4 regions of the Priestia sp. P5 genome follow, and region 1 is predicted to be linked to each of the others. Evidence: riboswitches for the same ligand, from Rfam matches in the RefSeq annotation. Region 1 holds a riboswitch; each other region holds the start of a gene.
What was found. A riboswitch is a leader RNA that binds a small molecule or an ion and turns the genes downstream of it on or off. The one in region 1 is predicted to bind S-adenosylmethionine.
Positions count from the first base shown of each region.

Region 2: it holds a riboswitch for S-adenosylmethionine, as region 1 does, so the genes downstream of both, MMB69_RS04720 (hypothetical protein) here and MMB69_RS20945 (trans-sulfuration enzyme family protein) in region 1, are expected to answer to the same signal.
Region 3: it holds a riboswitch for S-adenosylmethionine, as region 1 does, so the genes downstream of both, metE (5-methyltetrahydropteroyltriglutamate--homocysteine S-methyltransferase) here and MMB69_RS20945 (trans-sulfuration enzyme family protein) in region 1, are expected to answer to the same signal.
Region 4: it holds a riboswitch for S-adenosylmethionine, as region 1 does, so the genes downstream of both, MMB69_RS19860 (hypothetical protein) here and MMB69_RS20945 (trans-sulfuration enzyme family protein) in region 1, are expected to answer to the same signal.

Region 1 is NZ_JAKWFJ010000002.1:814,910-822,589, reverse strand. Features, by position in the region: gene MMB69_RS20950 (trans-sulfuration enzyme family protein) at 153-1,334, opposite strand; gene MMB69_RS20945 (trans-sulfuration enzyme family protein) at 1,318-2,463, opposite strand; SAM riboswitch class I at 2,535-2,652, opposite strand; gene MMB69_RS20940 (DUF2642 domain-containing protein) at 2,820-3,482, opposite strand; gene MMB69_RS20935 (spore coat protein) at 3,552-4,691, opposite strand; gene MMB69_RS20930 (CotH kinase family protein) at 4,834-5,922, opposite strand; gene MMB69_RS20925 (CotG/ExsB N-terminal domain-containing protein) at 6,091-6,495, shown strand; gene MMB69_RS20920 (hypothetical protein) at 6,641-6,787, shown strand; gene MMB69_RS20915 (YppG family protein) at 6,819-7,232, opposite strand; gene MMB69_RS20910 (YppF family protein) at 7,463-7,657, shown strand.
Region 2 is NZ_JAKWFJ010000001.1:918,120-925,799, forward strand. Features, by position in the region: gene MMB69_RS04700 (glycosyltransferase family 2 protein) at 1-612, shown strand, start outside; gene MMB69_RS04705 (hypothetical protein) at 720-1,160, shown strand; gene MMB69_RS04710 (GNAT family N-acetyltransferase) at 1,268-1,687, shown strand; gene MMB69_RS04715 (hypothetical protein) at 1,700-1,996, opposite strand; SAM riboswitch class I at 2,118-2,219, shown strand; gene MMB69_RS04720 (hypothetical protein) at 2,280-2,627, shown strand; gene MMB69_RS04725 (DUF1540 domain-containing protein) at 2,728-2,886, shown strand; gene alaP (alanine permease AlaP) at 3,202-4,605, shown strand; gene MMB69_RS04735 (TerD family protein) at 4,672-6,765, opposite strand; gene MMB69_RS04740 (GNAT family N-acetyltransferase) at 6,999-7,397, opposite strand; gene pdxR (MocR-like pyridoxine biosynthesis transcription factor PdxR) at 7,510-7,680, shown strand, end outside.
Region 3 is NZ_JAKWFJ010000001.1:1,291,361-1,299,040, reverse strand. Features, by position in the region: gene metE (5-methyltetrahydropteroyltriglutamate--homocysteine S-methyltransferase) at 1-1,868, opposite strand, end outside; cobalamin riboswitch at 2,018-2,206, opposite strand; SAM riboswitch class I at 2,286-2,396, opposite strand; gene MMB69_RS06910 (hypothetical protein) at 2,477-2,728, opposite strand; gene MMB69_RS06905 (sugar porter family MFS transporter) at 3,217-4,596, opposite strand; gene araA (L-arabinose isomerase) at 4,744-6,168, opposite strand; gene MMB69_RS06895 (L-ribulose-5-phosphate 4-epimerase) at 6,198-6,896, opposite strand; gene MMB69_RS06890 (xylulokinase) at 6,890-7,680, opposite strand, start outside.
Region 4 is NZ_JAKWFJ010000002.1:608,083-615,762, forward strand. Features, by position in the region: gene MMB69_RS19840 (M48 family metallopeptidase) at 1-15, opposite strand, end outside; gene MMB69_RS19845 (hypothetical protein) at 317-511, shown strand; gene MMB69_RS19850 (GNAT family N-acetyltransferase) at 715-1,221, shown strand; gene MMB69_RS19855 (M20 peptidase aminoacylase family protein) at 1,269-2,423, shown strand; SAM riboswitch class I at 2,487-2,588, shown strand; gene MMB69_RS19860 (hypothetical protein) at 2,657-2,899, shown strand; gene MMB69_RS19865 (M20/M25/M40 family metallo-hydrolase) at 3,368-4,981, shown strand; gene MMB69_RS19870 (VOC family protein) at 5,000-5,797, opposite strand; gene MMB69_RS19875 (CotG/ExsB N-terminal domain-containing protein) at 5,945-6,349, opposite strand; gene MMB69_RS19880 (GNAT family N-acetyltransferase) at 6,463-6,924, shown strand; gene MMB69_RS19885 (hypothetical protein) at 6,851-7,111, opposite strand; gene MMB69_RS19890 (MFS transporter) at 7,206-7,680, opposite strand, start outside.

The sequences.
Region 1 (7,680 bases):
CGCCTGGCCCTCCAATCAACCGCTAGAAGCAACGAAATAGATGAAACCTACGTTCACCATGACAACAAAAAACAAGAACTATTAATCAGTAATTTTGATTAATAGTTCTTGTTTAACTTTAACTAGAATACTTTTGTCCCAGTCTCTTTTCTTTATTTAATTAACGCCTTTTCTTCTAAGCTTTGAAAAACAGCATTAAAGTCTTGCTTTAAATCCTCGAATTCCTCTAACCCTACTGAAAGACGAAGAAGTGAATCAGTAATTCCTTTTTCTTCACGTACTTCTTTTGGGATACTTGCATGAGACATTGTTGCAGGATGCGTTAGAATGGATTCAACTGCACCTAGACTAACGCCAATTGAAGCTAATTTGACTCCTTGTAAAATATGTCGTGCTACTTTTTCATCCTGTACTTGGAAAGAAATCATAGCTCCGTATCCATTTGCTTGTTCTGAAATCAGTTTGTGGTCTGGATGACTTTTTAAGCCCGGGTAGTATACACGGCTCACTAGAGATTGTTCTTCAAGCCATTTTGCAAACTGCAGCGCTGTTTTTAACTGCTGATCTAAACGAACTTTTAATGTCTTAATTCCCCGAAGCAGTAAAAAACAATCCTGTGGTCCCAAGATAGCACCAAAAGCATTTTGCACAAACTTTACTTCTTCTGCTAACTTTTCATCGCTTACTACAACTAAACCGCCAATGACGTCACTGTGGCCGCTGATATATTTTGTAGCACTATGAATCACAATGTTTACACCAAGGTCAATTGGCTGCTGTAGATAAGGCGTTAAAAACGTGTTATCCACAATTGTAAGAAGATTGCGCTCCTTCGCCAAACTTGCTACTGCTTTAATATCTGTTACCTGTAAAAATGGATTTGAAGGGCTTTCGATATAAATAGCCTTCGTATCTTTTGTGATAGCTTCTTCTACTTTCTCAACCTTCGTTGTATCAACAAAAGTTGTTTTGATACCAAACTTTGAAAATAATCGTGTTAATACACGATATGTCCCGCCGTACGTATCGTGTGAAACTAAAATTTCATCCCCTGATTCAAAAATAGATAACACCGATGAGATAGCAGCCATACCTGATGAAAAAGCAAAACCAGCGTATCCATTTTCTAGCTGAGCAATGGTGTTTTCTAAAGCCTCACGAGTTGGATTTCCTGAACGAGAATAGTCATAACGGCCGTTGTTCGTCTCATCTTCTTGGTTAAATGTAGATACCTGATAAATAGGTACGTTAACCGCTCCAAAATGACCGTCAATTCCTGTATTTGCATGAATTAAGTTCGTACCAAATCTATGTTTATTATTGTTGGTATGCATCAAATGCCTCCTTCAAATCTTTAATTAAATCATCTGCGTGCTCAATTCCAACTGATAGCCGCAGTAAACAGTTTGTTACTCCGACACGATTTCGAATTTCCTCCGGAATATCAGCGTGTGTTTGACGAGCTGGGAATGTCATTAAACTTTCTACGCCTCCTAAGCTTTCTGCAAATGTAATAACTTTGACATTTTCTAAAAGTACTGACACGATGTCAGGGTGTGAGACAGCAAAAGAAATCATGCCTCCAAATCCAGTTGCTTGTTTCTTCATGATTTCATAGCCTGGATGTGTTTCAAGACCAGGGTAATACACTTTTTCCACGAGATCATGAGCAGTAAGCCAATTTGCAATTTTCAGCGCGTTTTCATTATGCTTTTCCATACGAAGCGCTAGCGTTTTAACACCGCGTAATAACAACCAGCTGTCCTGTGGCCCTAAGATTGCCCCAGCTGCATTTTGATAAAAACGAATTTTCTCTCCTAAGCTACTACATCGAGCCACTACAAGACCAGCAACTACATCATTATGACCCCCAATGTATTTGCTTGCACTATGTATTACAATATCTGCTCCAAGCTCTAAAGGACGCTGATAATAAGGGGACATGAAGGTATTGTCAACGATGGTAAGCAAATCATGCTGTTTAGCTAACGCAATTGCTTCTGGCAAATCAGTCACGTGCATCATTGGATTCGTAGGTGTTTCAATAAATAAAGCTTTCGTGTTGGGACGAAGCGCATCTTTTACTTGCTCGAGATGTGCTGTGTTGACGTACGAAACAGTAATTCCTTGCTCTGAAAAGATTTCATTTAGTACTCGGTACGTTCCTCCGTATAAATCCTCTGATACAATTAAATGATCTCCGTTTTTAAATAGTGCTAAAACTGCCATTACACCCGCCATTCCTGAAGCGAATGCTACTCCTACTTCTCCTTTTTCTAAAGCAGCAATTGCTTCTTCCAATGCTGTACGAGTAGGATTTGCCGTACGTGCATAGTCAAATCCTGTACTTTGCCCTAAAGCAGGATGAGCAAATGTTGATGCTTGGTAAATGGGTGTTGTAATAGAACCTGTTGAAGGATCACGACCTACTCCTGAACGAACTAATAAAGTTTCAATTTTCATCTATTTCTCTCCTTCACTCAAAATAAAAAACACTCTTCACAGATGGAAGAGTGTTCGTTTATACACGATTTCTCTCATCTGTTAGAACAATACTGATGTTCCACAGGAATTAGCACCGTTCAAATGAATGTTTCATTTGATGGTTGCCGGGCATCGCAGGGCCAGTCCCTCCGCCACTCTTGATAAGAGTTCTATATAATTGTTGGTGGTTAACGTTTGTTGTTACTAACTTTAATAAAGATTTTCTTTATTGTCAACATAATTTTCTAAAAAATTTAAATCATCTCATTTGTTTATTCAATATACTTGTCTTGCTAAACACATAAAAAAAAGAGACGACAGGGAGGTCTCTTTTTCTAAGGCAAGTGTACAGCTTTTACGTGAGCTAACTTCCAATACATACTTTCTCCATTTGCCGTAATTAGTTCAACAATATTATTAGAAACTTCTTTAAGTACACCAATCTTTTCTGATTGATCCCCTAAATCTAATACGACCAGTTGATTTTCATATTTTTTAAGCTGCTCTTCAAAGTTTCTGACAAAAGGTGCAGAGGCGGGCCTTACTGGGAGCTCTTTGTCACTTAAAGAATAAGGGGTTAACTCATTACTGTAAGGGGTAAGCCATTTCAAATGATGCAGAGAAACAAAGACATTTTTATACACTGGAGAATAAAACACAAGATAATCATTCAGCACGCTTGTGATATAGCCATGCAATGATTTCCCTCCCGTTACATAAATTTCAATAAATTTCCCTTTTGCCTGCTGTAAAATATTCCGATAAGAAATCCGCTGACTTTCTTCTATTAAATTCTCTTCTATTTCACGTAAAACCGTATAGTCTTCTTCCGATACTTCCCGCAAACGATGCATGTGTAAAAGAGGAATATACAAATAATCATGTCCATTATACAAAACCATAATATCTAATCCAAGATCAATAAGTCTGCCAACAAATGTCGTTTTTCCTGAAATATCTAACTCCACAATTTTATTGATATAATGATTCATACTCATTCTGATTCTCCTCCTTTTTCCTATATGATAGAAAAGGTGCTTTATAAGCACCTTTTATGTTCCATTTCATCATGCTTTCCAACGATAATTTTTCGTTTTAATAACTTTCTCAGCCGGTGTTGAAGAGCGTGAACCTGTACGTCCACCCGTGCGGCGTCCTCGAGAACGATCACCTGTGCGTCCACCCGTGCGGCGTCCTGTACGTCCACCTGTGCGGCTTCCCGTACGTTCTCCTGTACGTTCTTCTGTAGACTTCGCAGCTTCAGTCTCTCCATTTTCTTCTGTTTCTTCATTATTATTTTGATTGTTATCGTTTTGCTTAAAAGCCCCTTTTGCTCCTACACAAATGGTTTTAACGTGTCTTGGCTGTAAGCGTAATACTTGATTATTCTGCACAAGTGTAAATGTACCATTTCGGCTTTGTACTAACACGCCCTCTACAGCTTCAGGTCCTCCATTATTGATTGATACCCATTTATGAGAAAGGTGGGCAAAAAGATCGTTAAAGCTTTTGGATTTCATATATTCTGGTTCTTGGCTCACTAAGAGTTCATTTGCAGATTGATTAGCTTGATCTCCATTGTTGTTTTGATATTCACTCACACTCTTAACGTGTTCAGTATTAATATAAATGACACCGTCGTCCTCTGTGAGTAATACTATATAAGCAGATTCAAATGAACCTAAGACATCAAGAAGCTGACCTGCTTTTTTCTCAGGTCCACCTTGATTAACCTGCACATATTTAGTTTTCATTAATGATAAAGTTGTAGCAAAAGTTTTTCCTCGATATAATTCTAGTTCTTCGTTAAACCCTGTAAAGGTTTGCGCTGAATTTGACATAGTATCTTCAGTAATACTCTTTACATGCGCTAAGTTATAATATACAAGGGTATATTCTTGTTGATTATTGTTTTGATTGTTTTGATTGTTTTGGTTTTTTTGGTTGTTTTGGTTGTTATTTTCACCATTATTGTTATTATTGCTTTCTACCGCTAAAATTAAATAATCTGACTGCACGTCAACCAAATAACCTGTTTTAGATTCAGGTCCTCCACGATAAACGGTCACCACTCTTCCTGTTAGGGGTTTGAAGTGAGAAGAATAGCCTTTATCAGGCATTTGTACATTTTGGCTGCGTTTTTGGCTTGATTTTTGGCGTGGATTTTGATTTTGCCCTTGTTCTTGGCCATAGTAATAGTTACTCATTGTTTTTCCTCCTTATTAGTTATCCTTATTGGTCATTCATACTGTATATATACGTATCATGTACAGCTATTGATTTCCTGCATTTGCCTATTATTAGCAAAATCCACTGTTGCCTATAAATTGCCTATAAATCTATCTCTTTTTAAAGAGTCAAAAGGTTATTTTCAATATACGCTGTTCGTTCTTTTATAAAAGACAGCATAAATTCGGGTTCTTTATAAAATTGCTCCAAGTTATCTTTTACGTAAGGATCTTTTAATACATAAGGAGCAATATACTCATGCAGTTGATAAATGATTGGTTTCATGTATTCTATTGTGAATTGATTATTTAGAACATTGTTCATTTTTTGAATATATCGCTTTTTAATGCTGTTCACCGCCAGTAAGCGAGCTGTAAGCGTATTAAATCCTTGTGCGCGGACATAGTCTCCTTCCATTACTTTTCCATTTACATCTCTTCCCCAAGTTGCATCATAATCCCATGGAATCAGTTCGAAGCGTCCGCTTTCATGATTTAGATAGAGGGCATAGTTATGGACAAAACCGTCGTAATTCTGCATACAAATAATACCGACTAGCCAAGATAAATAGCGGTCGACGTTCAAGTACTTCTCAATATTCTGTTCGAATTCTGTATTTGTCCACGTATTAAGATTAAATATAAACTTTTCTAATTTTTCCTCATCCCCTTCTCTTACTGCTTTATCTTCATATCCAGATAACAAAGTTGTTTTCGGCCTTTTATCCAAATCGCTCATCAAAGAAAAATTAGCATCTCCGTCCACTGCATAAAATATGGATCCATCCGCTAAATTTCTTTTTTTCAAAAATAGTTCATCTACCGATTCGAGCTGAAGATATATTCCTTCATTTTTCCCATTAATCTTAAGAGTGACAAACTGAGAGTGAGGAGATAAAACGTCTAAAGAGGAGAAAAAATCGAGGGACAATTTATTGCGCATAAGCGATGGATCTTTGTATTCAGCGTTCAGGTGTATTTCTTTGGCACGCTGAAATATTTTTGGAGAATAAAATTCAATATAATATGACTTTTTCTTCATCTTCCGAATGTGGGAGCCTCTTAGCAGCAAATCAATATCGTAGCGTTTTTTGTTAAACTTCATCGTTGCCTGAACCGCCTCTTCTGACCAAATATCTCTTTGCATTTCCTTTAAATCTTTTACATTCACAAACAGAGCGTATTGAGGGATTTCTTTTTGATTCATTATTCGACCACCTTTCTTCAATTATTAAAGTATATGAAGGGTAAATTCTCCATGATACCCCACTGCATCAACTATTTGCGCAAACTCCACTTTTGACTCATATCAAGGACAAGCATCAGCGCGTATTCTATTAATGCAAGACCTAGTCCAATTGCCAAGGAGGTTTTTATATTGCATATTACACCTGAAAAAATTAAAGAGGCTGCTGAAGCTCTAGAATGTACAGAATTAAAATCTTTTATGTTTCAAGAGCCAACTGCTGGTCCACTAACAAGAAAGCGTCGCTCTTCTCGTAGCACTGGCCGCAGTAGCCGCCGTTCTACTCGCGGTACTCGTCGCTCTTCTCGCGGCACTCGTCGCTCTTCTCGCGGCACTCGCCGTTCTACTCACCGTTCTCGCCGTTCTACTCGCCGCTCTCGTCGTTCTACTCGCCGCTCTCGTCGTTCTACTCGCCGCTCTCGTCGTTCTACTCGCCGCTCTCGCCGTTCTACTCGCCGCTCTCGCCGTTCTACTCGCCGTTCTCGCCGTTCTACTCGCCGTTCACGTCGTTCTACTCGCCGTTCACGTCGCTCTTAATTTCTCTAAACACCCATCTTTATTGCAAAAAAACGCCGAAGAACCATGAGTGTCTTCGGCGTTTTTTTCCACTTATAGAAGGAGCACATTTGGAAATATACTAAGATGGGATGTTATTCATTTTACATAGAGAAGGAGAGGTTTTATGAAAAAAAGCAAGCATCAAATTTCAACTTCATCAACAACAGATGTCGAAGAAGTCAAACGTTTAAATGCTAAGTCTGGATTAACTTACAATGAAGTCTTTACACTTCTTGGAGAGACCTATTTGAAAAATCAAAAGAAAAAATAATAAGCAGGGACTAGAAAACACCTTCTAGTCCTTATACTTTGAAAATCCCGGAAAACCCTTTTACGAGGGATGTTAATTGGTTCATGGCTCCCATCATCTGCCCCGCAGTATTCATCATCTTGTTCATATCGTAATTGCCATCACTCGATTTAAACTGAGACATTAATGACTGAAATTGAGAAGGCTGAGGCTTTTGTTGCTGAGCTTTAGGGTATGGATTAAAAGGCGCACCTGCATTATTGTACATGGGCTGCTGGTACATTCCGTTCATATAGGGAATTTGCTGAGGACCAAAAGGCATTTGTTGCTGAGCGTACGGATGTTGCGGCATATAAGCTTCCGTCCATGGCTGCTGATGATACTGCGGAAAAGGATGTACCTGACTTAAATCAAAACGTTCTGGTTGATGTTGCTCATAATACGGATAATGCTTACTTGTATACATGCAAAATCAATACCTCCTTTTTAATATTACATAATATATAGTATGTATGCAGAAATAAGAGGTGACGTTCGTCTACTTGTACTTTTGGAGAACACATTCAAAAATATGTAGGTTTCTGTCGAAAGTTTAAATTTTTCAAAAAAACGAGATTATTTAAATATATGGTACGATAAGAACAAGTGATACTACGTATACGTAGTGGCACAAATGGGGATTAGGAGGGAATTTACATGTATGTGAACGAACTTCAAGAAGCTTTTATTGCGGTGAAACAGTATGAGCCGCAGTCAAGTAATGAATTACTCGATTTTGCTCAGCAGCAGTATTTAAAAGGTTTTTTAACTCCTATGAATTACAAAGCCGCTGTACGTGAACTCGAACAAATTGGAGCTACTAAGCCCGATTTTAGTGCACAAGACGATTAATTTTTTTACTACCACCGAGAAAT
Region 2 (7,680 bases), on a different contig from region 1:
GTATATGGTGTTCGAGACAGCAGAGAAACCGATACATTTTTTAAACGAACCACGGCAGTAGGGTTTTACCGTTTTATGAATAAGCTAGGAATTCAGCTCGTTCAAAATCACGCTGATTTTCGTCTCATGAGCAAACGTGCTCTTGGTGAACTTATGAAATATAAAGAAGGAAACGTCTTTTTGCGAGGTCTTGTACCATTAGTAGGATTTCGCTCCACGGAAGTCACATATGACCGCAAAGAACGGACAGCGGGCGAATCAAAATATCCGCTAAAGAAAATGCTCGCTTTTGCATTCGACGGGATTACATCTTTTAGCGTAGCGCCAATACGCTTATTAACGCTGCTTGGAGGAGCTTCTTTTCTCTTTAGTATTGCGTTTGGTATTTATGCGCTGATTCAAAAATATTTAGATCATACGCAAATTGGCTGGACGTCTCTTATTTTATCGATTTGGCTTGTAGGCGGCTTGCAGCTAATGGGAATGGGTCTTGTCGGAGAATATATCGGCAAAATTTTTAACGAAGTGAAACAGCGTCCCAAATATGCGGTTGAAAGAGATTTATATACAAAACACTCATTAGACAAACAAAAAGATTTGCTTATGCATTAATAAGAAGCTTCTCCTAAATGGAGAGGCTTTTTTTGTTAAAGCGTTTATCATAATTTTTAGCGTAACGGGAGATGCTACTACTAAAATTTCTAAGGAGATTAAAATCTATGAAAAGACTATTTTATACAGTCAGCACTTTTTGTTTTGTTTGGCTTGCTTGTGCAACTATTCACGTCAGTGCTCTTTCCATTGAAAAGCTTCCAATGAAGAAATCGTCTGAACAATGGGCCGTTGAGCTGACAAAAGCGAGCATGACCGGAGATAATCAGTTAAAGTGGAAAAATAACGTCTATCATACATATGGATTAACCGTTGAAAACATTGGAAAAGATGTAGAGCGCGTACAGGTCCAAGCTTTTCGGCATGAAGGAAAAAACAAGGCAAAATACAGCTTGTTTTCTCCCATTGAAAGGTCTAACTTAAGCAAAAGCGGTCAGCGTTTTCGCTATGCGAATTTTGCTGTTCCTGGAAAAGCGGCAGGTTTAGACATTATGATTAACTGGACGGACGAACAAGGCAATCATCAAGAACATTTTGAATTTAAATAAAAGTCTTCGCTTAGGCGAAGACTTTTTTTGCAGGAATTTATCCTCGCATGTGGAAAACGAACACGAAAGGAGAGATCGTAATGATTGCAAAAGCTACTGAAGAATAAATACAGGAAATTCGGACAAAATCTGCTGATGCGCTGTTTGAAGGAACAATGAAGCAGTTTCATCCGTCAGCTGAACGCGTAAATGAACTAGTTGGTAGTGCCCTTAAAAAAGGCTGTTATTATTTAGTTTCGAGACAAGAAAATAAACTCGCAGGCTGGGTTCTTATCGGCCCGTCTGCCGACTTCTTTTCAAAAGAAGAAATTGGCTTTATCTATGAATTATATGTTGTACCGGAATACCGCGGGCAAGGTCTAGCCAAGCCGTTAATGCAAAAAGCAATCAATGAATTGTCTATCAAAGGATATCCTGAAATCAGACTCAGCGTTCATGCTGGGAATTTTGCACAGCATGTGTATCGTGACCTTGGATTTGTAGATAAACAAATATCAATGACCTTACAGATGGTAAAACGTCCGTAACGTTGGTGAATATCAGCGAGTCCATAAAACATAAGATGTTATACACGCGATGAGGTTTGGCAGTGAAAGTAAAAGTAAATAAGTAGCCCAAACGGCTCCTTTATCTAGTACTTCAACGGCTCCTCCACCTGTATTATCTGAGGAAGGGGGATCTTCAAGCGCGTTCATAACTAAAGCTGCCGCAGCTAAAATAATTCCTCCGATGCTTCCCGTTGTTTTGACAATTGCAATATGGAAAGTAGATGAAAAAGCAATAGTAAGAAGCAGCAGCAAGCTTCCCAAAAAAGCAGATAACATATATCGTTTCATGTGCTCACCATCCTTTATGAAATCATACCATATTTTACTTATTTTTTCTTTTTATTGAAAAGCTATTGACGTAACCTATAAAACATATTAGAATAGTCAGAAATAATTTAAAAACGAAATATTCTTATCTAGAGAGGTGGAGGGACTGGCCCTTTGAAGCCTCAGCAACCACAATTATTGAATGGTGCTAATTCCAGCATAGCCTAGCTCTGACAGATAAGAAGAGGAATCTTTTTCTATGATGAAATCCTCTTCTTAGGAAGAAACATTTCGTATAGAAAAGGTGAGGACATTGAACAGTAGACAAACAGCGTTAAGCACTGATGATTATTTAGATCTATACTTATTAGCCAAAGAAATAAAAGACGAAACGTGGCAGCAGGAAACTTTAGCCGCGCTAAAAACGCAGCAAAATCGTTCATTTGAAGAAAAACAATCCGCCCTAGTTCAAGAGATATGGGAAGATTTTAAACAGTTAAATGAAGATATTTCTTTTACGTATCGCTTGATTCAAAAAGAGCCAACTAACGAACAATTTCAGACTAAATTAAGGCACTTGAGAGAACGGCGGATCACGCTGAGCCGTGAGTTATATTTAGCTAAAAAACAGTATGTTGAACACACGCAATAAAAAGATCCGCTTGATAAACAAGCGGTTTTTTTGCGTGAAAATGTTAGAATCGTTATATTTCGGGTAGTAAATAGATAAGACAAGCAAAGGAGGGATAACAGTGGCCCAAGGTGTATTATGTGAAGTGAATGAGTGCATGTATTGGAAATCCGGAAATAAATGCAGTGCAGAGTCCATTTACGTTGTGAGTCCTGAAAGTAGTCACCATGTTTCTGAAACGGAAGAACCTGGCTGTAAAACTTTTGAACCCGCGAGATAAATGCTAGTTTTTATAAAAAAGCATAAAATGAACGATGCGCTGACGGAGTTGAGTCGGCGTTTTTCTATTTTTAAAAAATACTATTACTTAGGTGCAATAATAAATACATAGTAAAAAAGCAGTGTCTGCATCTAATTGTGCGTTTAAACAAAATGATAAGATAATTTTTTCGTTTTTCGACAAAAGAAAAGTGAGAGAAAGGTGATAGAATACAAATATATAGCCTAGCTGACTTTTAGCACAAACTTATATGAAAGCGCTAACAAAAGGCTGTATTCATCTCGTTTTGACAGATTGGAAAAAGGGGAGACGTTTATGCAGGGGAAAACTCAGGGGAAAGAATTGAAACGCGGGTTAGAAGAAAGACATGTGACGCTGATGTCCTTAGGAGCAGCCATAGGGGTAGGGCTGTTTCTTGGATCTGCATCTGCTATTAAATTAGCAGGACCAGGAATATTATTGGCGTACGGATTTAGCGGAATGATTATGTTTTTTATTATGAGAGCACTTGGAGAAATGGCTATTCAAAAACCTGTTGCAGGTTCATTCAGCAAGTACGCACGCGACTATTTAGGGCCGCTTGCTGGTTATTTAACAGGTTGGAACTACTGGTTTTTATGGGTTGTAACATGTATGGCTGAAATTACAGCCGTTGGTATTTATATGGGGTATTGGTATCCGGATGTACCAAACTGGATTTGGGCGTTATCCGCGCTTGTCATCATGACAACGGTTAACTTCTTAGCTGTTAAGGCATATGGTGAACTGGAATTTTGGTTTGCACTTATTAAAATTTTAGCGATTGTGTTAATGATTGCCGTTGGATTATTAATGATTGTGTTTGGAATAGGCAACGGCGGCGTTGCGACTGGTATCAAAAACTTGTGGGACAACGGCGGACTGTTCCCGAACGGATTCAAAGGTATTTTGCTGTCGCTGCAAATGGTTATGTTTGCGTATTTAGGAATTGAAATGATCGGCGTTACCGCAGGAGAAGTGAAAAATCCGGAAAAATCTTTAGCAAGAGCGATTGATTCTGTCTTTTGGCGTATTCTTATTTTCTACGTCGGTGCATTATTTGTTATTATGTCGATTTATCCTTGGCAAGAAATTGGTTCACAGGGAAGTCCGTTTGTATTAACATTTGAAAAAATCGGCATTCCAGCGGCTGCTGGCATTATTAACTTTGTCGTGTTAACAGCAGCTCTTTCTTCTTGTAACAGCGGTATTTTTAGTACAGGCCGTATGCTGTTTAACTTAGCAGAGCACGGAGAAGCGCCAAAAGGATACGGCCAGCTTACAAAAGGCGGCGTGCCGGGAAAAGCAGTTTTAGCATCAGCGGGTGCTTTATTAGTGGGAGTAGCGTTAAACTACATTGTGCCTGCCAAAGTATTTACGTGGGTAACAAGCATTGCAACATTCGGTGCGATTTGGACATGGGGAATTATTTTGCTTTCTCAAATTAAGTATCGCAAAACGTTAAAAACAGGTGAAGAGGCAAAGCTGAAATATAAAATGCCTTTATTTCCGTTAACATCTTATGTGTCACTTGCGTTCCTAGCGCTTGTTGTTGTTCTTATGGCATATAATCCAGATACAAGAATTGCAGTTGTCATCGGACCATTATGGTTTATCGGTCTTATTATCGCGTACTATGCAAAAGGATTCCACAAACGAAGTCAGAGTTCAGCTGGGACTGAGCAAAAGCTAGTGAAATAAACGAAAAGACCTCTTTCTTGGAAAGAGGTCTTTTCGTTTATTTATTCTTAATTTCCTGTAAATTAATTAGTTTAGGTAGGTTTCAATAATTGTTTCAATATCATAAGGGGTAACACCTTCATCAAGAGAATAAATAGTGTCAGCTTTTTGTTTATCGTGGATAAGTGTTCCTCTAGCTTGTGCGTGAAATGAAAAAAGGTCATAAAGCGTTGGCTTCAACAGCTTTGTCATGGCTTTTCCCATAAGAGAGACAGATCCATTGTTTTGTTCGAGATTATTTTCAAATTCAACATGATGATGTAGCGAAATATCCGTCCAAATTAATTTTCGCTCTTGTAAATCAAAAATTAAGGGGATGGAAATCGTGGAATCACTAGCAAGATCTACTTTATTTTGTACGGTAGAAGGTTCGAATATCTCGCCGGACTCTACGTGCTGTCTCACCATCCATCCTCCAAAACATTCGGGAAGCATAACAAAAGGGTGGATAGAAAATGAATAAACGCTCATCAATATATAACGGCCGCCTTTTTTTAGAATCGTAGGGATATGCAAGTCAATAAATTCACATGCCCCGTTAGGAGCAGATGTAATATCTCCGCTGTGAAAAGCTTTGAAGCTTTTTGAAGATAAGTTTGTATAAGAAATATGCTCTTTATACTGCCAGTTTTCATCGTAAATTCCGGCAGATAAATCAATATCTACATTACCGGTGTGTTCACCATTTACAAAGCCTTCTTTCCACCAAATGAAAAAACGAAGTGTATCGCCTTCAGGAATTGTTAATTTACTGCCCCTACTAATCGTTTTTAACGTTTTGCTGCTTGAACGCTGTGAAAATGGTATAGTTTGTTCACGCAAACGTTCATCAATCCATACATTTCCAAGAGGTGGCAACTTAGCAAAACGTTCATGTAAAGCATCTTTGCATGCATTTATTACATCATCACAAAAATTTTTACGAAGAGAAGGTAAGGGATTATCAAGCGCCATTACTTTGGACACATTCCCTTTTGGAAACACTACGCGCATATCTTGTCTATGATGTCGATGCTTCATATGTGAATAGAGCTGAAGAAGTACTGGCGTAGAGACATGATGAGTGACCGTTGCAAATGCTGTAATAATAGAAGCTGCTTCTTGTTCCCCAGTAGATAAGCGCAGTAAATGGTCAATTCGTCTAGCAAAGTCACCTGGACGTTTTTCTAAAAGTGAAACTGCTTTTGAGACGTCTTTTTGCTCGAGTGCTTTCTCTACTTTACTATAGAAGGTCAATGGTTTTTTATGGTTTCGAACAGCATCGAATCCTTTAGCAGCGTTAGGAAATCGATGTTTGTATTCTCCAGGATGTAAAATTTCACCTAAACGAATCCACTTTACTTTATAACGAAACATATCTTCTTCTACGTTTGAAGTTCTTTCTAGCAGCTGCAACAAGCTTCGGCGTTCAAAACGACTAAACTTCTTAAATAAAGTGGGTGATGAAAGGCTAATATCGCCATCAGATAAAGCAGTTGCCAAACGTAAAACATCTGTTGCTGTTTTTAAATAAGAAGACAAGACATCAATAGGTAATTTTTTTGTTTTAATTAAAACAGAGCTAACAAATGCAGCATTTTCTTTTTGAGGAATGACTGCTGGAAGTAGGTCTAATACATGTAAATTGACAAGAGACCATTCAATGTCTGATCGATCCATTTGCGATAATGAGGTATTGGCGCAAATTAATTGGCGCATCATAAGGCCGAATTCTTCATCCGTTCCGAGGTCAATAATCCGTAAATCTGTAGTATCTAACAGTGGAAAAACATCTTGTTTTTCACTGTTTGGTAAAACCCCAGTCAGATAGTGAACCACGGCATTTATGTATAGTTCTGCTTCGGAAGCTTGCATGACTTCGTTTGGAAAGTTAGGATACATCGGTTTATATTTGACATGAGCGCCAAAAAGTCTTTTTAAAGATAAGAGAAGCTGCTCATAAAAAGACATAAATTCGTAGAACGAAAGAGTGAGTAACCGATCAATTAAAGAAGCTGAAGCTGTAAATCCTAATGCCTCAATGTTTTTTAACATGGAAGCTACATAAGCTGGGGCTAATATATCTGATCCTTGTTTTACAATTACTTTAGACTGTCTTCTTAAAAAAATATCGTTTTTCATTCAAACACCACCATGTATGATTTGCACAGAAAAAGCCAGGCGCTGTGCTTCCTGACTTTGAATATATGTATAGTTAAGTTAATGGATTAAGGAAAGGGATACCTCTAAATTCTAAGAGTTGGATGAGAAGGAAGAAGTATCATAGCCTTAATCTTTGAATATTGTACCATCATATTGAAAAGATGTAAAATAATAATAGTTTAGTAAGAAAGGGACTTTTTTATCTTTTTTACCTATCGAATTCTTTCAATCTTAAACCCATTATCAATTTGATGAAAACCGACTTTTGGATAGTAGTTCATAGCAGAAGGAGCGGAAAGTAATATCAGCGCGGTTTCTTCACCGATTTCTGATTGAACGTGTTTGAGGAGCTGTGTGCCGATTCCTTGATTTTGATAATCTTTTACGACAGCTAAATCCGATAAATAGCAGCAGTAGCTAAAATCTGTTAACGCTCTGGCTATGCCAATGAGTTCGCTGTCGCTCCAAGCGGTAACAGTAAGAGAAGCGTGATCAAGCATTCTTTGAATCCGATCAAGATCTTGTGCAGGACGTTTAATACCTGAATGTACAAACACTTTAGCGACTTGTTCCGCACGGATTGAAACGTTGGTTTTATACGTGATAGTCATTGCGTCATCTCCTTGATTTATAAGATATAGTCCAGTATATGAAGAACCTGAACTGAGAGTAAGTGTCAGAAACAGCGAATTTAATAGTATCAGTTAGAAAGGAAAGAATACCATGTTAGAGTTAATGCCCTTGCTCAATAAAAGAAAAGCAGATCCCATATACATGCAGCTTTATACTTACATAAAGAAACAAATTCAAAAAGGTACCATTCCACCTTATGAAAAACTGCCTTCTAAACGAAAGCTAGCTCTTCATTTAAGCATTAGCCAAAATACGGTTGAA
Region 3 (7,680 bases), on a different contig from region 1:
TAGCTGTTCCAGTTTTCTCGTTTTAACGGCAGTCCTTCACGCAGTGCCGGTTCATCTACTTGAATCATTGAAATGCTCTGACTTTCAAGTGCTTCTACTTCTTTTCTAAGAGCAAGCGCAATTTGATTTGCGACGTCATAGCGCGGGATATCATCACGCACAAACGACCAATTTAAAATCGTAATCGGACCCGTCAGCATTCCTTTAACCGGCTTATTTGTTAGAGACTGTGCGTAGACCGTTTCTTTGATCGTCATCGCCTGCTCATACGATACATCTCCGTAAATAAGCGGCGGCTTCACGCAGCGAGAACCGTAAGATTGCACCCAGCCAAACTTCGTAAACTGAAAGCCTCCTAATTTTTCACCGAAGTACTCAACCATGTCCGTACGCTCAAACTCTCCGTGCACAAGGACATCTAAGCCGATGTTTTCTTGAATTTCAATCCATTTTTTTATTTCCTCGTTAATGTACGCTTCATATGCTTCATCGCTTAACTCGCCTTTACGCCACTTTAAACGCTCTTTTCGCACTTCTTTTGTTTGCGGGAAGCTTCCAATCGTTGTCGTGGGAAGAAGCGGCAGTTGAAACGCTTCTTGCTGAACGCGTTGACGTACGTCAAACCGCGCTTGTCGCTCTGCTTTATAGCTGTGCAGCTGCTTCAGCTCTTTTTGCACGTCTTGATGATTTCGAAAAGATGATCCATTTAATGCTTGAATTGCCTGTTTGCTTACGCTTATTTCTTCTTCTATTGCTTCTTTTCCTTGCCGCACCGCTTTTGTTAAAAGCGTGATTTCCTTTAGCTTTTCATCTGCAAAAGACAGCGCATTTTTTAACACTGGCTCAATGGTTTCTTCATTTTTCACCGTAACGGGAACATGTAGTAGACTTGATGAAGGCTGCAGAATCAAACGATCTTTTGATACGGCTTCTTCAATTTCACTGATCGTTAAAAGCTGTTCGTCCAAATTTTCACGCCAAATGTTTCGTCCGTCAATCACTCCCGCTGCCAGCACTTTATCCGTTGGAAAACCATATTTATTAAGCGCAGTGAGATTTTCTCCTCGGTCATGTACAAAATCTAAGCCGATTCCTTCAACAGGAAGAGACACAACTTCTTTATAGTGATCAACGCTGTCAAAATACGTTTGCAAAATGACTTTTACATTCGGTGCCGCTTTTTTCAAAGTTTGATAGACTTCTTTGTACAGCGCCAGGTCTTCTTTTGATAGCGTTGTAGCTAAAATTGGCTCATCTATCTGCACCCACTCTACTCCTTCTGCCTGCAGCTCCGCTAAGATAGTTGCATAAAGCGGAACAAATTGTTTAACTACTTCTTTAAACTCGCTTTTTTTATATCCTTTTGACAGCTTCACAAATGTTACTGGACCTAAGATCACGGGCTTGCCTTCAATATTCAGCTTCTGTTTTGCTTCTTTGTAAAATTGAAGCGGGCGATTTTCTACAAGTGACGGCGTACATTCCTCAAGCTCCGGTACGATATAGTGATAATTTGTGTTAAACCATTTTATCATCGTAGAGGCTACCGCACCTTTTGTTCCTCGGGCGATGTCAAAATACGTTTCAATCGATACCGGCCCTCCGTCATAATCAAAGCGCTTTGGCACTAGACCAAACATAGCGGCTGTATCTAACACGTGATCGTATAAGCTAAAATCGCCGACTGGAATCAATTCAATTCCTGCATCACGCTGTTTTTTCAGATGCCCCAGACGAAGAGACTCAATTTCCTGCAAAAAGATATCTTTCTCTAGTTTTCCTGCCCAAAACTGCTCAAGCGCTTTTTTCCATTCTCGTTTTTCACCAATTCTTGGATAACCTAAGTTTGAACTTTTTACACTGCTCATTTTTTCCACTCCCTGTATATTTTTTATCGGTAAACTAAAAAATCTCTCTTTTCGAAATGAAAAGAGAGATGATACGCATACTTAACTAAAGTTGAGATAGCCTGTTTTTCTCAACACGTATTCCTCACTCCTCTCTATATCCCGTAGAGCTTAAGTGCATACAACAGGCAGGTCTCCTGACTTAGGTTCATCGCTTCCTATCCCTTCCCATTTCAACATGAAACAGTGGTTAATAAGTTGCTCCCCATTACAGTGGCGGGACCGCGCCGGCTTTTCACCGGTCTTCCCTTTTAAGCTGCGTACATTCGTTACACAGCACCTGATGCATTTTTATAAAATTGTTCATTCAAAACATATTCACATAAAATAAAAAGCCTCTCTATCATGAATAGAGAGGCATAGTATCTATGAAATCCTCTCTTATTTTTCAAAGCTGTACGCTTTGCAGGATGTAGCACCTTTTCAACAAGACTGTTAAATGGTTGCCGGGCTTCACAGGGCCAGTCCCTCCGCCTCTCTCAATAAGAGTTTTAATTATTTATAATATTTTGAATGTAGAGTCATCTTAACACCTTACATTTATGTTGTCAAAAGAAATTTCAAAAAAATTAGTTTTTAGGAGGCGTTGACGCTAATTTTTGCCTTAACAATTTGTAATCATCTTTTCGATGTGTTTCGATCAAGTCTTTTGCTCCTTGGTGATATCCTGACGAATAAATGTACTCTACCGCTGTTTCGATAAGCTTTCTCTTTTCCTCAGCACACTCACGATCCATTAAAGGGAACAGTCTACCTAAAAGGTCATTTAAATCTTCCTTAATAAAACGATCAAGTCCTTCTTGCATCTTTTCGTTTGCCATTGTAGCTCCTCCATTTGCTGTGTATGTTCTAAGCCTCTATAAACAGGCATTTCACTGTAAATTTTGAGATAAAGTTAAGTCATTAAACAGTATATCAAGTGAATGTTTTTCTTCAATTACATATGTAATACAAATATATGACAAATATAGAGAATATATCATCATTCATTATCTATTATAACGTTTGACTGAGCCTTCTGCTACAAGGTTTCGTACGGTTTCCCAAAAGAGGTTGAGACATAACGAAATGAATCTAATCTAAAGGCAAATGGGATACATGAGCTGAATCGCTTGTTGCCCCGCAGTTGATTTCCGTGCAAGGCTTCGCCTTGCTCTCCAATCAACTGCTAGAAGAAATGAAACAGCTGAAACCTGCGTTCACCATAAAAAAACGAACCACTAATCAAACACTTTGATTAGTGGTTCGTTTTTCACTTCAGCTAAAATACTTTTATCTCAGCACCTTACAATTAAAACATTTACGACAATCAAACATATTTATTACGCTCAACCGGACTTAAAGAATTTCTTTCAGAACGAGCTGCCATGTCCGTTTCAATTTGCTCTAGGCTGCGTCCTTTTGTTTCAACAACTACAAAACGTATGAAGAATAATCCGAGAATACAAATGATCCCGAACGTTGAAAAGATAACGCCCAAACTAAACTGATCAGCTAAAATTGGGAATACAAGCCCTACTGCAAGCGATCCTGTCCAGTTAAAAGCAGATGAAATCCCAGCACCGATTCCGCGTACAGAAAGCGGGAAAATTTCTCCTACAATGATCCACGTAAGCGGCGCCCAAGAAAACGCATAGCACAGGATAAAGCAGCAAAGTGCAATTAACGTAACCCAGTTCACGACGGATTCATTAACGCCTACTGCTCCAAGAATAGCCGGTGTGAAAAAGGAAAGAGCCATTCCCGCTCCGCCAATTGTAAGAATGGTACGGCGGTTGAATTTATCAACAAACTGCAGAAAAATAAGTGTTGTCACGACAAAGATTACCCCAACAATGACCGTAAAACCAGCAGCTACCTGTGGCGCTAAACCAACTTGACGGGCAATGCTTGTTGCATAATAAACAATTGAGTTTGAGCCTTGAATCTGCTGAAAAGTTGCCATTCCGACACCGATAATTAAAGCTAGACGAAACTTTTTCTGAAACAGCTGTTTAATGCCTGATTGTTCATGCACAGCTACGCTTTCAATTTCAGATACTTCAGCTTCGACTTCAGCTGCTGAGGAACGAAGCGTGCGCAGTACTTCACGCGCTTTATCTGCCATTCCGTTTTTAATTAAGTAGCGAGGTGACTCCGGAAGCTTGATCATTCCGATGCATAAAACGATCGCAAAAATACCGGCACTGCCAAGCATAAGTCGCCAGCTGTTTGGAACCGGCTCAAAAATAAAGGCTACGATATAGCTTAATAATAATCCAATTACAATCATTAGCTGATTTAAACCTGAAAGCTTTCCGCGAATATGTGCAGGTGCGATTTCTGACATATAGGCAGGAACTAACGAAGAAGCCGTTCCTACTGCTGTACCTAAAAAGACGCGCGCAATCGTTAACGTAATTTCCTCTGGTGCAATCGCGGAACCGATGGAGCCTAAAAGAAAGATGATAGACGAAATTAAAATTAACTTTCTTCGTCCAAACTTATCGCCTAATAATCCGCTTAAAATGGAACCGATAATGGCTCCTCCCATTAGCGACGAAACCACAATTCCCAGCCAGAGCGGACTTAAATGAAACGCTTCACGGATATGACCTTCTGCACCAGCAATAATTCCAATATCATAACCGAATAAAATACCGGCAAATGAGCCGAAGAAGAAGATAAACTTACTTGATACTTTACTCATGATTATAGATCCCCTTTGTATTGTCTTAGTTTTGCTCCCTACCACACAAATTTAAAACGCTTTCATTTATTCTTAAAAACGGCGTTCTTTTACTAACGCTATATTTTCACTTCCAAGGAAGCAGCGCTCCCTCGGAAATGTGAATGCTTACTTAATAATGACGTACTCTAGATCAACAAGCTTTGCATAGCTGACGATTTGATCCGTCGTCAAATTTAATGAAAGAACCGTATGATGGCCTCCTCCGTTTTCAATCCACGCTTTAACGCCGTCTTGGAAGTTCGGCTTAATGTTCCAAAGCACGCGCGCTACCGGAAGATTTGGAGCTGGAACTTCCGGCTCAAATGCCGATACTTCGTTAATTAACAGCTTGTAATGCGTACCGAAGTCAGCCATGGAAACGACTACGCCTTCTCCTTGTTTACCGTCAAACACTAAGCGGGCTGGGTCTTCGCGGTTACCAATACCTAGCGGAGAAACGATTAGTTTTGGCTTGTTTACGGCTAGCGTCGGGTCTACTTCAAGCATGTGTGATTGAAGCACTGACTCACGTCCGGGTGCTAATTCATACGTGTAGTCTTCCATAAAGCCCGTTGACTGATTACGGCTCATTACTTTAAGCAAGCGGTCAAGCGCGGCTGTTTTCCAGTCTCCTTCACCGGCAAATCCGTATCCCTGTGCCATCAAACGCTGTACGGCTAGACCAGGAAGCTGTTTCATACCGTATAGATCTTCAAAGTTAGTCGTAAAGGCGCTGTAGCCTCCTTCATCTAGAAAACGTTTAATCGCAATTTCATAGCTTGCCTGTACTTTTACGCTAGACTCCCAGTCTTCTGCAGAATAATCACCGTAGACAAATTCGTACGCGTCGGCATATTCAGCAAACAAATCATTGATTTCTTCTTCTGTAACGGCATTTACATATTGAACAAGGTCACCGATTCCGAAGTAGTCAACCGTCCAGCCAAATTGAATTTGTGCTTCAATTTTGTCTCCTTCCGTTACGCCGACGTTGCGCATATTGTCACCGAAACGCGCAACTTTAATGTTGAAGCTTTCGTTATAAGCAGCGGCCACGTCCATCCACTGTGCAATTTGCTGCTGTACGTCGGGGCGCTCCCAGTAGCCTACTACGATCTTATTTTGCTTGTTCAAACGCGCGTTGATAAAGCCATATTCACGATCACCGTGAGCGGACTGATTCAAGTTCATAAAATCCATATCAATCGTTTCCCAAGGAATGCTTTCGTTAAATTGTGTTGCCAAATGAAGCAGCGGTTTTTGCAGTAGCTTGGTACCGCGAATCCACATTTTTGCAGGCGAGAACGTATGCATCCACGTGATTACACCGGCAACTTCATCTCGGTAATTCACTTCTTTCATCATGCTTGTAATTGTATCAGCACTCACAGCTAAATCTTGCAGAACAATCGGATAAGGCAAGACACCGCTTTCATTTAAAGCATCAGTCATGCTTTGCGCGTGTGCTTTAACTTCTGCTAGTGCTTCTTTTCCGTAAAGATGCTGTGAACCAACAATAAACCAAAATTCTTTTTGAGCTGTTTTTAACATGATAATCCCCTTTTCTGTATGTAAGTCTTTTATTGTCCTTGCCCGTAATACGCATTTTGTCCGTGTTTTCGTAAATAATGTTTGTCTAATATACGCTGCGGCAGCTCTTCAGCCAGCCCGTTTAATTTTTGTGTAAAGAAGTTCATTTTGGATACTTCGTCTAGTACGACGCTGTTCATTACCGCCGATTTGGCATCTTTTCCCCACGTAAACGGCCCGTGCCCTTGAAGTAAAATACCAGGAACCGCTAACACATCTAAGCCGCGCTCTTCAAATGTTTCGATAATCACCTTGCCCGTTTCCACTTCATATCCGTCATTCACTTCTTTTTCGGTCAAAAAGCGTGCGCACGGTACGGAACCATAGAAGGTATCGGCATGAGTCGTTCCCATTGCCTGCACATCAAGCCCTGCTTGAGCCCAAATGGTCGCCCACGTTGAATGCGTATGGGCAATACCGCCAATTTGCGGATAATGTTTATAGAGTACCGCATGTGTCAGCGTATCAGATGACGGATTAAGCTCACCTTCTACCACGCGGCCATCTAAATCAACGACTACCATGTCTTGCGCCGTCATTTTCTCGTACGTCACACCGCTTGGTTTAATCACAAACAAACCGCTGTCTCGATCAATGGCACTTACATTTCCCCACGTGTACTTGACCAGTCCGTGTTTTGGCAAATCGACATTTGCTTGAAATACTTCTTCTTTTAATTTATCTAGCACACTAACTCCTCCCGTTCTTCGCTATGGTGCTCTGCGGCTGCTTTTTCAATCACTAGCCCTTTTTTATATCTTTTAATAAATGCTTCAAATCCTTTTACGTCGAGTTCGTCAGGATAAATTTCTTGTGCGGTCACTTCTTTAAAGACTTTATCATCCAAGAAATCTGCTAAACTTTCATTCTCACTTTTATTGAGCATATAAGAAGAAAGAATAGCCATTCCCCACGCGCCGCCTTCTCCAGCTGTGTCCATGACGGAAACAGGCGTGTTGATTGCCGCTGCCATCATTTTCTGACCGACTACCGGCGTTTTAAATAATCCTCCGTGCGCTAAAATACTGTGAATCTTTACGTTTTCTTCTTTGACTAAAAGATCCATCCCTATTTTTAAAGCGCCAAAAGCTGTAAAAAGATGTGTACGCATAAAGTTTGCTAGATTAAAATTGCTTTTTGCTGAACGGACAAATAGCGGACGGCCACTTTCCACTCCGGTAATATTTTCACCTGAGAAATAGCCGTAGCTTAGCAAGCCCCCTCCATCAGGATCAGCTTCTAGCGCTTTATTTAACATCACTTCGAATAATTTATCCGACTCTACTTTTTGTCCCATCGCCTCCGAAAATTCGCGAAACAATCCGAGCCAGGCGTTTAAGTCGCTTGAGCAGTTATTCGCATGAACCATGGCAACTGGACTGCCGCTTGGCGTAGTAACTAAATCAATTTCTGGATAAACGTTTGCAAGCTTTTTGTCTAGGACAATCATCGCAAAAACGGACGTTCCTACCG
Region 4 (7,680 bases), 210 kb from region 1:
TTGATACGTATACATAAAATTTTTCGTACTCCTTTCTACAAATCTTCATTTTATAAGCAAAGGTAGAGTTTGGTCAAATGAAAGAATAATCAGACAGTTATCAACTGCTGTTGCAGCGCCTTGCAGAATGATATGTATTCCAATATTTAGTGGAAAAGCGCCAATAATAATTGCTTCAATTCTTCTTTAGTTTTTACAAAAACATATAAAAATATGCCGATACTACTAATATAGATTAGACATTCTATGTCTTTAGATGGTATAGGGAATGAAAAATAAAAAAAGCGTTTCAAAGTTTACATGTGAAATGCTATATATGATGGTCATAACACTTACTGTAATTGAAGTGACAAATTATTATCTTATTATGAAACAAGAGCAAGCAGCCTCGATTATGCTAGTGATTACATTTCTGTTTGCTTTTCTTACAACTACCGTGTTCTATTTTATCATACGTGGCTCTATAATTGCGGTTGAAAATTTAACGAAAGTAATGAAAGGGGTTTCGTAAGGGGATTTATTGATATTTGTTCAGTATAATAAACTGTAAGTATTGGTTTTTATGATAGCTTTCATAGAAAGAGATAATGAAATTTGACACGTTATAAAAGCAGTTGTATAGTGAGTACGCAAGGCGGCAGTCTGTCTTTTTTAATTCTTAGTAAACTTATAAGTTAAATGAAATATTTAAGCACTACATAAGGAGACGAAGAGATGAAAAATGAATTCCGTTTGGCAACAAATGACGATGCAGATAACTTATTGAACTTGACTCTACAAGCATATAAGCCTATTCGAGAGCTAGGCATTCCTTTCTTAGCAGCTACTGCTGATCTTGCCCTCGTTAAGAAAAACATTTCTCAAAACCTTTGCTATGTATATGAAGAAGATAAAAGAATCGCTGCAACTGTGTCTATACGAATGCCTTGGGGAGAACATCCAGGTCCGTTTGCTGTTCCGCACCTTTGGTGGTTTGCAGTGGACCCGTCGTTTGCCAGTAAAGGCGTTGGATCTAAGCTGCTGCATCTAGTAGAGGAAGAGATAATAAAAAATATGTTTAAATCACCAGGTGTGTCTTTAGGAACAGCAAAAGAACATCCTTGGTTAGTTGAGATGTATGAACGAAAAGGATATGTTCAAGCTAAAGAAAAGCACCTTGCAGAAGGTTATACGACTGTATTTCTTTATAAAAAATTCAACGAGGTACATTCTTTGTCGTAAAAGATAGAGAAGTGATCCAAATTAAGACATGTGAAAGAGTGATAAAGATGACAGATCAATTACTACTAAATAAGCTAATAGACATACGCCGTGAGCTGCACCGGTTTCCAGAACTTTCAATGAAAGAATATGAAACAACTAAACGTATTAAAAAGTGGTTAAAACACTATGATATTTCTATAGCGGATGAATTCCAATTAGACGTAGGAGCAGTAGCAGAAATTGTGGGAGGAAAGCCGGGACCTACTATCGCTATTCGAGCTGATATTGATGCGCTGCCAATTGAAGAAAAAACCAATCTGCCCTTTGCTTCTGAAGTGAACGGTGTTATGCACGCATGCGGCCATGACTTTCACACGGCTTCTATAATCGGAGCAGCCATTCTTCTCAAAGAGCGTCAGAAGGAGCTTTGCGGCACGGTTCGATTTATCTTTCAACCAGCTGAAGAAACGGCTTCTGGAGCAAAAATGCTAGTTGAAAAAGGTGTGCTCGAAGGAGTGGAAGCGATATTTGGGATGCATAACAAACCGGATCTTCCTGTAGGAACCATTGGTATCAAACCGGGACCTTTAATGGCAAGTGTTGATCGTTTTGAAATTGACGTCAAAGGAGTAGGAGGTCACGCGGGTATTCCTGAAAAAACAATAGATCCGATTGCTGCTGCTGGTCAAATTGTTACTAGTTTACAAACCATTGTCAGCCGTAATCTCAGCCCCTTTCAAAATGTTGTTGTCAGCATAACTCAAATCCATGGAGGGAGCTCGTGGAACGTCATTCCTGACAAAGTAACGCTTGAAGGAACGGTGCGTACCTTTCAAGAAGAAGCGAGAGAAAAAATACCGGCTCTTATGAAACGAACTGCTGAAGGGGTCGGCGCAGCTTTCGGGGCTTCAGTAGACGTTAAATGGTATCCATATCTTCCTGTAGTAAACAATGATGATACGCTGGAAAAACTGGCTATTAAAGCGGCGGAGGATCTTAGTTATCAAGTCGTAGAAGCTGAACAATCGCCTGGAGGAGAAGATTTTGCCGTATATCAGCAGCATATACCAGGATTTTTTGTATGGATGGGTACAGCTGGAGAATATGAATGGCACCATCCTTCTTTTTCATTAAATGAAGAGGCATTGCTTGTAGCAGCTGCGTATTTTGCTAATTTAAGCTTTCATTTTTTGAATTCATTCCATTACCTAAAAAATTAAAATATTTTTATTTTTCTATTTACGCGGATGAAATTGTTTGATAAAATAAATTTTAAATTAAAAAAGTTATCACGAGTGGACGAGAGATCTGGCTCTTTGACTCCACAGCAACCTACGAATGTAAGGTGCTCCTACCAGCAAAGCATGTGCTTTGGGTGATAAAACGGGTGAAAAACTCATTTTGCATCAAAGCAAAATGAGTTTTTTTTATTTTTCTAAAAGGAGAGGGTTTTATGAGTCATACAGCAGTTGCAGCACATACAGGAGAGAAAGCATTAAAGGAAGCGGTGAAATTATTAGGAAAGCATTATCAAGTAGCTTATCGTGAGTTAGAAACATTTTATGAAATTGTGGTCGAAAACCATGTTCGTACATATGCTGTAGGCATAGATATTAAAGATGTACAAAAAGCAAATGAACTAGAAATTTATTCATCATGCTGTTCCAAACTTGAGCGAGTAGGCTGTCTTTTATAGAAGAAGTCTGCTCGCGCCTCTATTTTTTAAGTATTTTTAAATAGAAAGCATGGTTTTTGACAAGCAAAGAATCTGGTGGGTATAATCAATATTCACTAGGTTTTAAGATTAATCATAAATTGTCGAAATTTTTACACAAATTAAAGGTTACATTCGAAATGAATTGTGGTATGTTATAAAACAAGAATATTTTATGAAAGGAGCATTGAAATGGAAATGTCTCTTGAACACGGAAACGATGCAGGAAGCGAACAGCTTATTGATCGTATCCTAGACTTTTTAGAAGATGACGAAAAGTAAAAAAGAGTGTGCGGTGCTATCCCTAGCCGCGCACTCTTTTTTTATCATGTGCGTAAAGGCAGCGCCATACTATGATACATAGGGATAGAATGAAAGGGTCTCTGTCAAAGGGATTGACGAATGGTTTTGTTTGATAGAAAATTTAGAAAAAGGAAAGAGATGAAGGGTATGTCGAACAAAACATCTTTGTATCAAACAAAAGAACAGTTAAAAAAGCTTGTAAGCGAATTGGTTTCTATACCTAGCGTGACAGGAACGATGGCAGAAGTGGAAATGGCTGAATCGATAGCGTCGTATTTATTGAAGCTGCCTTACTTTCAAAAAAACGAGCAGGTCGAGCTTCATTCAACAGGAGACGGGCGATCAATTGTCACAGCTTTTGTTCAAGGGAAAAATACGAATAAAACAGTTGTATTAGTAAGTCATTACGATGTAGTGGATGTACAAGATTATGGACAGTGGAAAAAGGATGCTTTTCACGCTGATACATTAACGAGTACTTTTTATAACCATATGGAACAAGTTCCGGCACACGTACAAAAAGATATGATAAAAGGAGACTGGCTTTTTGGCCGAGGAACGATGGACATGAAAGCAGGCATTGCCTTGCATATCAGTATGGTTGAACGAGCGTGCAACGGAGAGTTTGACGGAAACATCCTGCTGCTGTCGGTGCCGGATGAAGAAGTAAATTCGCTTGGGATGAGAAAAGCAGTGCCTGTTCTTTTAGAGATTGCCCGCAAACATAAGCTGGATTTTTCTCTCATGCTGAATGCAGAACCAGTGTTCAGCCGCTATCCTGGAGATCAAACGAACTACGTGTACTCAGGATCGATTGGGAAAATCATGCCAAGCTTTTTGTGTTATGGAAAAGAAACTCATGTAGGGGAACCGCTAGCTGGTTTAAATGCTAATTTACTAGCTTCTTATTTAACAAAAGAAATAGAATTAAACGTTGATTTTTGCGAAAAAGTAAGAGATGAAACAAGTCCACCTCCTACGGTGCTGATACAAAAAGATTTAAAAGAAGAGTATTCAGTTCAAGTTCCGCACTCTGCCGTTGTCTTATTTAATTTATTTATGTTAAACCGCTCTCTTAAAGAAGTAACAGATCTGCTGTCGAAATCGGCTGACAAAGCGGCTTTGAATGTGAAAAAACACTATAATAAAGCCGCTAGGCAGTATGCTGCGGGAATGGAGGGTTCATCTCTTGACGTGAACGTATGGACGTATGAAGAACTTTATACTCATGCAGTCAAACAGCACGGTGAAAAATATGTGCAAGAAATGGAAGCAGCACTTTTGGCACAAGAGGATGACGATAGAAATAAAACCATTAACTTAGTAAACTCTTTAGCTGGTTTATGTAAAGAATCAGCTCCGATGATGGTCTTATTTTTTACGCCGCCTTTTTATCCGGCCGTTTGTTCACATGATGATCCGTTTGTACAAGAGATTTTGTCAAACGTACAGGCAACTGCCAAAGAGCAATTCCAAGTGGAGCTAGTTGAACAAAGTTATTTTGGCGGAATTTCGGATCTAAGCTATGCCAGCCTGCAGCATCCGCTTCATACATTTAACACGTTGGTAGCAAACATGCCCCTATGGAATAAAGGGTATCATATCCCGCTAGAAGATCTAGAGAAGCTGAAGATGCCGGTGCTGAACATTGGACCGCTGGGAAGAGATGCGCATCAATGGACCGAAAGATTAGACGTTCAGTATTCCTTTGAAATTTTGCCTCATTTCATTTATCAAGCTATAAAAGAAGCACACAAATAAACATCCGTCCGCGGATGTTTATTTGTTGAATTTAAAAGAAGCTCCTTGTACGGTAATTTGTTGCGGTGTTAGAGCGTGATCTAATTCAACCAAAAATGGACGCTCTCCAACTTTTTTTAATGTATCATGGACAACACCTTGTGTTCCGCTGCAAAAAATAAGGTTTCCCCCATTGACATATAGTTTTTGACAACGTGCATCAAGTAAAGAGTCTTTATAGCTTTCGGCAGACTGAATGTCCAGCAGTTTCGTCCACTTGCTGATGGATTCTTCGAGGTTATGTACAGCACAGTAAATATTTTTTAGCTGCAGCTGACCAGCTTGGTGAGAAGAAAGAGCCGCTAGCTTTGGCTTGCGTTTTTCTTCTGGTTCACCCCATTCAATAAAAAAAGGAAGAGGCAGGGAATGGTGGTCAGCTTCAATAAAACACATTTTCCATTGAAGTCTTTCTCCATCATTGGTTTGACGAGAACCCGCTACAGGACCTTTTAGAGTGACGTTCTTGCTTTCCAGCTCTTTTATCAGCAAATCCATATCATCTGTACGGAATGCAAATCGACCAAAATGACCAACCGGTGTATGTTCGTTAACAAGCTGCTGAATAAGGTCATTATCTGTAACAGTTTGAGCTAACGCGATATCTCTAAGCCCAAGCCATTCAATATAGCTGAGGTTAAAATAAGCCAACGTGTTAAAAGTGCCCCATTTTTCATGGATGCCGCCTTTGACGACATTTATTCCGTATTCGTTTAGTTCTTTCTGAGCTTTAATAGGATCAGGTGAAAAATGAACAAGATGATCAAAAGATAAGTGCACGGATAGGCCTCCTTTTAAGAGAGATTCTTTCCCATTATTATACGTTGTTTTCCTTTTCAAGAAGAGTAAAACGAATGATTATGTAAAATGAAAATCTTAAAAAAAGCAAGCCGCGTATGTTTTAAACTCGACTTGCTTTAGATTTATTTAGCGACGACAGCCATGCCCTTTAAAGCAGCAGCCAAATGATTTATTAAACCATGGATATGAGCAGCAAGGTGAACCGCAGCGACAGCGGCGAGGGCTAGAACGGCGAGTAGTGCGAGTAGTGCGGCGAGTAGTGCGGCGAGTAGAACGGCGGGTAGTGCGGCGAGTAGAACGACGAGTAGTGCGGCGAGTAGTGCGGCGAGTAGTGCGGCGAGTAGAACGGCGGGTAGTGCGGCGAGTAGAACGACGAGTAGTGCGGCGAGTAGTGCGGCGAGTAGAACGGCGAGTAGAACGGCGACGAGAGCGTCTGTGGCGTGCAGTTGGCTCTTGGTACATAAATGTTTCAAGCTCAGTAGAAGCAATCGCTTCTGTTGCTTCTCTAATTCTTTCAGCAGTGATATGCATATAAACACCTCCTGGCTAATTCGGTACATAATACAATATGTACAAGGAAGGCGTTTGGATATAGTGAAAACATGGAATTTGTCTAAATTTGTGAAAGAAATGGAGTGGTTTTCATGCTTCAAATCCTCGAACATCAAAGAGTGGATATCGCTCTTCAAATAGTAGCTGTGCAAATAGAAGCTTATCAAGAAGAAGCAAGGCTTATTGGTTTTTCAGACATTCCTCAGCTTACAGAAAGCAAAGAAGATATTATGAAAAGCAAGGAAGTGTTTATCGGAGAAATGATTGAAGGTAAGCTAGCTGGCGTGCTGTCGTTTGAAATAGAAAATGAGCGATTGACGATTTGCCGCCTCGTTGTGCGTCCTCGTTACTTTCGAAAAGGAATCGGAAGCCGTCTTTTAACACATGTACTTCAAAGATATTCTGAATGTGAATGTATGGTGTCTACAGCCGAAAAAAATATACCTGCGATTAAGCTATACGAAGCTCATCAGTTTTCAATTATAAAACGTACTGCAGCTGCTGATAATCTTGTGTTAGTAACGATGAAAAAGATTGAGACATCGCTAAATTAATCCAAAGGCCAACAAATAAGCCACATGAGCTAGTAGGAATCGGCTGTTGATTTCCGTGCAAGACTTCGCTTTCCGGAGGCGGGGATGGGCCTCCTCGTCGCTTCCGCTCCTGCGGGGTCTCATCTATTCCGCTTATCCCGCAGGAGTCTCCGTCTTGCTTTTCAATCAACACAGCTAGAATACTCATAACAATGAAAAATCCGAACGCGTTGGATTCTCCATCAAGAATCTTGATTCACCGTTCGGATCTTCTTTCAACTAAAATAATGTTGTTCCAGCCTCTACGATGAGAGTGTTTGTTCAGAATAATCTAGAGCTGTATGGCGCTGAATCAACAGTAAAGCAGCTAGAGTTACAACTGCTCCGATAATAAAAGGCAGCGTCATATTGAGTTTAAAGGCAAATGCACCAAGCAGAGGGCCAAAAATACGCCCTAAGCTATCCATTGAGGCGGTTAGCCCCGAAGCAGAGCCATATCCTACTTTGGTTCTCATCGTAATTAATGAGAGGACACAAGGACGAATAAGGGCATTTCCTGCTGTAAATATGCACAAAAATAAGGTAGCATTAACGGCACTGGAAGATAACAAAATAGACGTAAATCCCATTGCTGAAACCAATAAGCCAATGGCCATCAGCTTTTTTTCATTTCCTTTTTTAAATCGCTGCAGCACACCGCCTTGAATCAGCGCTTGAGTTAAACCGCTCGCCATAAACATCCATCCGATTGTCGTAGGAGTAGCATTAATTTTCGCT